2 regions of the Desulfosporosinus sp. SYSU MS00001 genome follow, and region 1 is predicted to be linked to the other one. Evidence: riboswitches for the same ligand, from Rfam matches in the RefSeq annotation. Region 1 holds a riboswitch; the other holds the start of a gene.

Region 1 (4,115 bases):
AATGTCCACAGGACATTATTTATCGAAAGTCCCGATGTTCGGCTTTAGCGTAAGCGAGTTTACTTTGTTGGTAGTATATAAGGAGGCTTTGAGAAATTGATACTTCAAGACACCATAAAACAGCTTTCTAAGCTCGAGGCGACCGGAGTGTTGCTGGCCGGAGGAAAAAACTCGCGCATGAAGAAGAATAAAGCGTTCTTGGAATTAGAAGGTAAGCCTCTTGTGGAACGCACTTTAGAAGTTCTGGAAGCAACCTTTTCCGAAGTCCTAATTAGCAGTAATGAGCCGGAACTTTATAAGGACTACAATTTTTCGGTTATTCAAGATGAACATCGTAATCAGGGACCGTTGGCAGGACTTTATCAGGGTTTGAAAGCTGCCCACAACTCTTCTGTTTTTTTTGTCGCTTGTGATATGCCTTTTCTGCAAGGAGAGCTTATCCGCTTTCTGTTTCGTTGGGCACCAGACTATGATGTCGTCGTTCCACGGTTTCAGTCAGTAATTCATCCTCTCCATGCTTTTTATCGTCGGAACTGCCTGCCGGAAATTAAAAAAAATCTTGAGGCCGGTCGCCTCAAGATTACCGATTTGTTCTCTGCATGTTCCATAAAATATGTGGAGGAAACTGAACTAACGAGTTTTTCGGGTTTAGGTGATGTTTTTTGTAATGTGAATACTCCGCAGGAATGGTTAAATATCCTTAAACGATAATTCGTTCGGGACAGGTATAGATATTCAAGCGCTGTTCCCGTGCAAAGCCAATGACAGTAATGTTTAAGGCGGCGGCCTGAGATAACGCCATATCAGTTGGGGCACCACGGGCGATGAGAATGGGAACTTTCATTTTAGCAACTTTTAAAAGAATTTCAGAAGATACTCGGCCGCTAAAGAAAATAACATGGTTTTCAAGCTGTAATCCGGAGCGAAAGGCACTGCCGTTTAATTTGTCAAAAACGTTATGGCGGCCGATGTCGTAACTGGTTAAGATCACTTCGCCTTGATGTCCTACCCCACCGCTGTGGACTCCTCCGGTTGCCTGAAAAAGCGGAAGATGGTACTGTAAAAAACCGGCGTATTTGTAGGCTTCTTCAAGAGAAATACGATAAGTTGAGACGAGGGGTTTAACCATAAGTGCATCGTTAGCGAAGCAAAATGAAGCTCGGCTTTTTCCACAGCAAGCTGAAACAAAACGTTTGCTCATAAGTTCCTTTTGCAAAAGGCATGGTTTACCTTCGATCCATACTAAATGATCAGCAGGGTCCTGGCGAAGTTCATAGACGTCATTGGGAGTTTGGATAAAGCCCTCATTGAGTAAAAAACCTAAGGTTAGTTCTTCGGTTTGTGAAGGAGAACATAAAAGGGTAGCAATTTCTTCCCCGTTATAGTGAACGGTCAGGGGAATCTCTTGGACTATACAGTCTTCAACCTCTTCAAGCTGAAGGCCGTTGGCTTTTAAGATGGTATGAGTTACTATTTCCTTAGTCATGTATACCTCCTCGTACCCTGTTAACTCTAGTTTACAATATTTTAAGACAAATCTAAATCATTTTTTCTTTAAAATCTGATACTGAAAAATATAGAGGATTTTGGTGTCTTATCTCGAAAAGTATAAGGAACACTTAATATAATAAGTGTTGCAATTGGACAACTTATAACGATTCATTAGTTATGTTTTTTCATGGTATGAAGGTTTGAAAAATTTTGAATGCTCCGAAGCTGGCTTTTCTAAGGCAAAGGCTATGAGAACCAGACAAGTGTTTAAGACACTCGGGTATTACGGGAAACTGTAATATCTCCCATTGGAAAGGAGTCTGTTGACAGGAGGAAATAATCCCCCGGTTGTTTACAGACCGTGGCTTTTTTTTATTTATCTTGTAATAATAAGAGGGGGATTTTATGCAGGATCAATTTCAAAGGCAAATTGACTATCTAAGGATTTCCGTAACTGATCGATGTAATCTTCGCTGTAAGTACTGCATGCCAAGTCAAGGCGTAGCATGGATGCCTCATGAGGACATTCTTACTTTTGAAGAAATTCTTCGCTTAATGAGGCTTAGTACGCAGCTGGGGTTTCATCGTTTTCGCATCACAGGGGGAGAACCGCTTGTCCGCAGAGGGATTTTGGAGTTCCTGAGCAAAGGATCACAAATCCCCGGAGTTGATGATTTAATGCTTACCACCAATGGACTGTTGCTTTCTGAAATGGCCTTTGATTTAAAAGCTGCAGGTGTACGGCGTGTAAATATTAGTTTGGATACGATGAATCCTGAGCGGTTTGCTGAGATTACACGCGGCGGAGATGTTTCGAAGGTGATTCAAGGAATTTTCCGTTCTCTTGAAGCTGGGCTGAAACCGGTAAAAGTTAATGTTGTCGTTGTCCGTGATTTCAATACTCAAGATCTGCCTGGTTTTTTAACACTAGCCAAGCAGTATCCCATTCATATCCGTTTCATAGAACTCATGCCGATTGGCTCAAGTTCCGAAAGACGAAGTGATTTTGTTCCTATACAAGAGATGAAAGAATTGTTAGGAATTAAGCAATATGTTCCTTCAAAAGAGATTTTAGGCGGGGGTCCGGCAGAATACTTCCAGCTCCGTGACTTTAAAGGAAGTATTGGGTTTATCAGTGCTTTAAGTCGTCATTTTTGCAGTACCTGTAATCGCATACGTTTAACACCTGACGGCAAACTCAGGCCGTGTTTGCATAGTAAATTGGAAATTGATTTAAGGGAAGCGCTGCGAAATGGCAGTTCAGATCAAGATCTGTTGGATATAGTTGCCCAAGCAGTATGGCGTAAGCCTGCTGAGCATCATATGAATGAAGAAGCTCTGCAGGGCCAGCGTATTATGTCTCAAATCGGAGGTTAGAGGATGAATGATTTAACTCATTTTGATGAACAAGGGCGTGCCCGTATGGTCGATGTCAGTGATAAAGCAGAAACTTCTCGAGTTGCAGTAGCTCATGGAACCGTCCAGATGAAGCAAGAGACTTTAGATCGAATTCGCAGCGGGGGTATTGCTAAAGGAGATGTCTTGGCAGTTGCTCAGGTTGCAGGAATTATGGCTGCCAAACAGACTTCCCAGCTAATTCCCATGTGTCATCCTTTGGGAATAACAGGTGCCAAACTGAGCTTCAATTTTAAAGACCCGGGAGAAGTTGAGATTGAAGCGATTGTAAAAGTTCAAGGAAAAACAGGAGTTGAAATGGAGGCCCTGACGGCTGTGAGTATTGCCGCCTTGACCATCTATGATATGTGTAAAGCCATTGATAAATCCATGACGATCGGAGAAATATATTTGGTAGAAAAACAGGGCGGCAAAAGTGGACATTTTTTGCGCTGATCAAAGGCAAGAACAAGAGGTACAATAAGAAGCTAAACAATTATAAATATCATATTGGTCAGGTTCTTCTTATAAAGGGCGAGTAAAATGGAATATTCAGAGAAAGAGGGACGATGAAGGTGGGTAAAATTGTTGCAGTCTGCGTAAGTGAACGAAAAGGAATGCGTAAAAAAAATATAGGTGAGGGAATCTTAAAGGTCGGTTTTGGACTGGAAGGCGATGCTCATGGCGGGAATTGGCACCGAATGGTCAGTTTGTTAGGGATGGAAAGCATCAAGGCCATGCAGGACAAAGGGTTGGACGTTGGTCCCGGAGATTTTGCTGAGAACTTAACGACGGAAGGGTTGGAATTATTTTCGCTTCCCATCGGCACAAAGTTAAAAATAGGTGCATCAAGTATTGGCGAAGTAACTCAAATCGGCAAAGAATGTCACTCTAAATGCGCCATCTACTATCAAGCGGGAGATTGTGTCATGCCCAAGGAAGGGATTTTTATTCGCTTACTGGAAGGCGGAGCAGTTCGTGTAGGGGATACTATTGAGGTGATCGAATAGTGGTAAGAGTTGGAATAATTACGGCAAGTGATAAAGGCTCACGCGGAGAACGAGAAGATCATTCAGGTCCCGCCTTAAAACAGATGGTTCGGGAAATGGGGTGGGAGGTTGTTGAATATGCGGTTCTTCCTGATGATCAATTGCTCCTTGAAAAAACCCTGTGTAAGTGGGCCGATGAAATTAACCTGGATTTGATATTGACGACCGGCGGTACTGGGT
Region 2 (4,115 bases), on a different contig from region 1:
CTTCGGGGGCAATTCGTAAACTCCAGGGCTGCGGCTGATCTTTCATTGCCCGCCACATTTGCGGAGTCATTTCCCATTCCAGCAGCTGGCTGCCCTGCCTCCAATGATCTTGTTCTACCGCCAGATAAACCGATATTCTGGCAGGCCCTTCGCTTATCGAATTAAGCCGGCAGTGAAATACGTTATCCCTCATTTCCCCGGCGGCAGTTCCGATCAAATGGGCACGAACACCTACATGGGCAACTTGTCGTGAGAGCTGAATATTAGTGTTCAAGGTAATGCCCCAAGCTAGGGCTTCCAGCTTAAAAGGCGATATGTAATTGGCAGGAGAAATATTTTTGCACCCCGTTAATTGGGCCGCCGCCAGCGACGAGGGAGCTTTAAATACCTCCTCCGTCCCTCCTTTCCCTTCGATTTTCCCTCGTGCCAAGAGAATCAAACGTTGGCATACCCGATAGACTTCCTCCATATTATGGCTCACAAACAAAGTTGCCCCAGAATACCCGGCCAAAGTCTCCGTTAATTGTTTGACCATGTGGTTTCTCAGATAATCATCCAGAGCTGAAAAGGGTTCATCTAAAAGCAAGGCTTCAGGCTTTGCCCCCAAGGCCCTGGCCAGGGCAACTCGCTGCTGTTGGCCTCCTGAGAGCTGGCTGGGGTATCTCTTTTCTAAGCCCTCCAACTTTATCATCTTAACCATTTCCTTAATGATCGCCAAACGATCTTCCCGCTTCCGCTTCCCAATTCCGAAGCCAATATTTTCTTCCACCGTCAGATGAGGAAACAAGGCGTAATTTTGAAAGACATAGCCGACTTTCCTGCGCCGGCAAGGCAGATTAATGCCTTTTTGAGAATCAAACAAAACGCGGCCATTGAGGACAATTCGCCCCTCATCAGGAGATTCTATACCGGCAATACAGCGTAACGTCATGCTTTTGCCTGAACCTGAAGCCCCCAAAAGGCCTAAAACCTCTCCCTGAGTTTCAAAGTTAACCTTGAGTTCAAAACCCGCTAATTCTTTGCGGATATCAACAATCAATCCCATCTTATTCTCTGCCGCCTGCAACAATAGTCTTGCGCTGGAAGTCTGACCAATAATTCATTAACGTCATGACGATCAACGAAATAATAAAAATCAGGATCACCCATAACAGAGCCTTTTCCATATCTCCTCCTTCGGCGGCAAAAAAGATAGCCGCAGGGATCGTCAGTGTTTCTCCCGGAATATTGCCGCCGATCATCAGAGTAGCGCCAAAGTCACCTAAGGCCCTGGCGAAAGCTAATACTGTCCCGGCGGCTACCCCCGGCCAGGCCAAAGGAATGGTTATCCTCCAAAATATTTTCCATTCCGAGACACCCAAAGTACGAGCGGCATAAATAAGGGTAGGGTCAATTTGCTCAAAAGCACTGCGCACAGTTCGATACATTAAAGGAAATGCCACAACAGAAGCTGCAATAACTGTGGCCGGCCAGGAAAAGATGACCGTCATTCCAAGGCCCAGCAGAAATTTACCCAGAGGACCATTCCTGCCAAAAACTAAAAGCAGTAAAAATCCAACGACGGTTGGAGGCAGAACCAGAGGCAAGGTAAGAAGGCCGTCAATCACCCCCTTAAATTTCCCCCGATAAACTGAGACAAAATTTGCAGCCGCCAGGCCGAAAAAGAAGGTCACAAGGGTAGCCAAAGTTGCCGCCCTGAGAGAAATCAATAATGGTGAAAAATCCATTTCGCTTATAAAGCTAAACAAAATATCCTCCTTTCCCTTTTCGTTAAAGGTTATCATTAAAAAAAACTTTTGACTAACAGGTACGGAGACAGTGTCTTCGGGGATTAGCTGCACTGATGCTCAAAGAAAGGTGCCGTTCGCGACATATGTCTGAGCAAAATAATGGCTCCCTAAAAAGGGAGCCATTATTAAACCGATATTCAACCGGTATTCCGTGCTGCTCCTTTTCAAAACGTGAAGGCGTACCCGTTTCCAGAGACACCCTGAGGATCAAAAATCCTGTCCAGCGACCTTGGATGCACTCATTTGCTCTTTAGGTCCTTCTGGCTCGGAGATACATTATTAAATTTTCGGAAACATCATCTGAGGATTTTCTCCCCCTATGCCCATCATAATAATTTCACATTATAATCATGCACATAATATTGAGAAACGATAGATCCGCTCATCGGGCATTATTAAGTCCCCTGACTAGTTCCAGTTTTCCCTGTTCTTCCTGTTCCTTGATTATCTCCTGTTGCCCATGATCAATTTTAATGATCTGATTGCCCAACATTTCGGCTTCCTGAAGGTCATGGGTCACGAGAACAAAAGGAATCTTCCATTGTGCTTGGAGCTTAAGCAGCTCTTGTTGGAGGGTGCTGCGGGTGTTTTGATCAAGAGCCGAGAGAGGTTCATCGAGCAGCAATAATTCCGGTTCCGTCATTAAAGCCCGAGCAAGGGCAACTCTCTGTTTCTCTCCCCCTGAAATCTGACTAGGATAGCGATTCCGCAGATGTCCAATTTTGAGCATCTCCAGCACATCTCCGGCGGTAAGGACTTTTTCGGAAGCACTCCCTTTTTTCGGCTTGCCATACAGGACGTTTTTCTCAACCGTCATATGGGGAAATAAAGCATAATCTTGAAAGAGATACCCGATACGCCGTTTACGAATAGGAACATTTGTCCCTAATTCGGAAGAGAAGACTGTCTTATTGGAAATTGCGATTTCACCCCAAGATGGGGTCTGAAGGCCTGCCACACATTGCAGAATTGTCGTCTTGCCGGCACCGGAATGCCCGACGAGAGCGAGAATACCATTACTGATGGAAACATCAACCTCCAGCTCAAAGGAGGGTAATTTCTTCTTAAAATGAGCCTTAAGCATTTGTCCCGCCTCCCCGCGCATCTCGTCGTTTTCCTTTTCCCCAGCGATTCAAGCCATAAATCACCAGAAAGCTAAAGGCAGTCATGAGAATAACCAAGATACTCGCCGTACGCATATCCCCCGATTCATTGGCAAAATAGATAGCCAGAGGCATGGTTTGAGTTCTGCCGGGGATATTGCCGGCGATCATCAAGGTCGCCCCGAATTCCCCCAGTGACCGGGCGAAGGCCAGAACCAAACCGGCAATAATGCCATTCCAGGCCAGCGGCAAAGTAATAGTTAAAAACACCCTTACTTCCCTCGCCCCTAAGGTGCGGGCAGCCTTCTCCAGGTTTTGGTCAACATTTTCCATGGCAACCCTTACAGATTGGTACATTAAAGGAAAGGAAACCACAACTGCCGCGATCACCGCTCCTTCTATGGTAAAAACAACTCTAGTATGAAAGAACTGTTCAAGAAACACGCCTAAGGGACCGTTCTTCCCGAAAACAACCAGCAGCATAAAACCGATAACGGAAGGCGGGAGTACTAAGGGTAAGGTAATAATTGACTCCACAACATCTTTGCCCCAGAACTCCCGCCGTGCCATGAGTCCTGCTATGGGAATGGAAAAACAGGTGACAATGATAACAGCTGCCAAAGCTACCTTCAGAGATAATATAATCGGCACAAAACTAAAATCCATAGGACTCACCCGGCTATCAATTATTTTGCTAAAGTTTTAAATCCATAGTTTTGAAAAACCTTTTGAGCATCGGCACTTTGTAAGTATTTGAAGAAATCTTGAGTAGCTTGCTGATTTTTCGTTGCGGCAATGATAGCTGCCGGGTAAACGATGGGAGTGTGAGTGTTATCGGGAACAACGGCAACAACTTTTACTTTCTTTGATTGTTGAGCATCCGAGCGATAAACAAAACCTGCATCTGCATTCCCAGTTTCAACGTAATTAAGGACCTGGGTCACATCTTTGGCTTGGACCAGTTTGGACTGGACAGCATCCCAAAGTTTGAGGTTCTTCAAAGATTCCTGGGCATATTTGCCTGCAGGCACTGATTCAGGAGTACCGATACTGACCTGACTAACATCTGCTTTTGCCAAATCTTGTACGGAAGCAATCTTACTGTTATCTTTCCCAGCAACGAGAACTAAATCATTGCCCAGTAAGTTGATTCTGCTGTCTTTAAGCAATAAATTCTTTTTCTCCAGGGCATCCATCTGACTCTTTCCGGCAGAAATAAATA

What was found. Region 1 has a riboswitch for molybdenum cofactor ahead of moaA (GTP 3',8-cyclase MoaA). Riboswitches for the same ligand answer to the same signal wherever they lie in the genome.
Region 2: linked by a shared signal. The riboswitch ahead of modB (molybdate ABC transporter permease subunit) and the one ahead of moaA (GTP 3',8-cyclase MoaA) in region 1 are both predicted to bind molybdenum cofactor.

Annotation. Positions count from the first base shown of each region.
Region 1 covers NZ_JBNFTW010000008.1:51,703-55,817, reverse strand. The annotation lists gene mobA (molybdenum cofactor guanylyltransferase) at 97-711, shown strand; gene fdhD (formate dehydrogenase accessory sulfurtransferase FdhD) at 701-1,486, opposite strand; molybdenum cofactor riboswitch at 1,697-1,827, shown strand; gene moaA (GTP 3',8-cyclase MoaA) at 1,897-2,868, shown strand; gene moaC (cyclic pyranopterin monophosphate synthase MoaC) at 2,872-3,342, shown strand; gene ACPUYX_RS14740 (MOSC domain-containing protein) at 3,462-3,896, shown strand; gene mog (molybdopterin adenylyltransferase) at 3,896-4,115, shown strand, end outside.
Region 2 covers NZ_JBNFTW010000001.1:239,941-244,055, reverse strand. The annotation lists gene ACPUYX_RS01140 (sulfate/molybdate ABC transporter ATP-binding protein) at 1-1,045, opposite strand, end outside; gene modB (molybdate ABC transporter permease subunit) at 1,047-1,727, opposite strand; molybdenum cofactor riboswitch at 1,931-2,073, opposite strand; gene ACPUYX_RS01130 (ATP-binding cassette domain-containing protein) at 2,173-2,874, opposite strand; gene modB (molybdate ABC transporter permease subunit) at 2,867-3,559, opposite strand; gene modA (molybdate ABC transporter substrate-binding protein) at 3,580-4,115, opposite strand, start outside.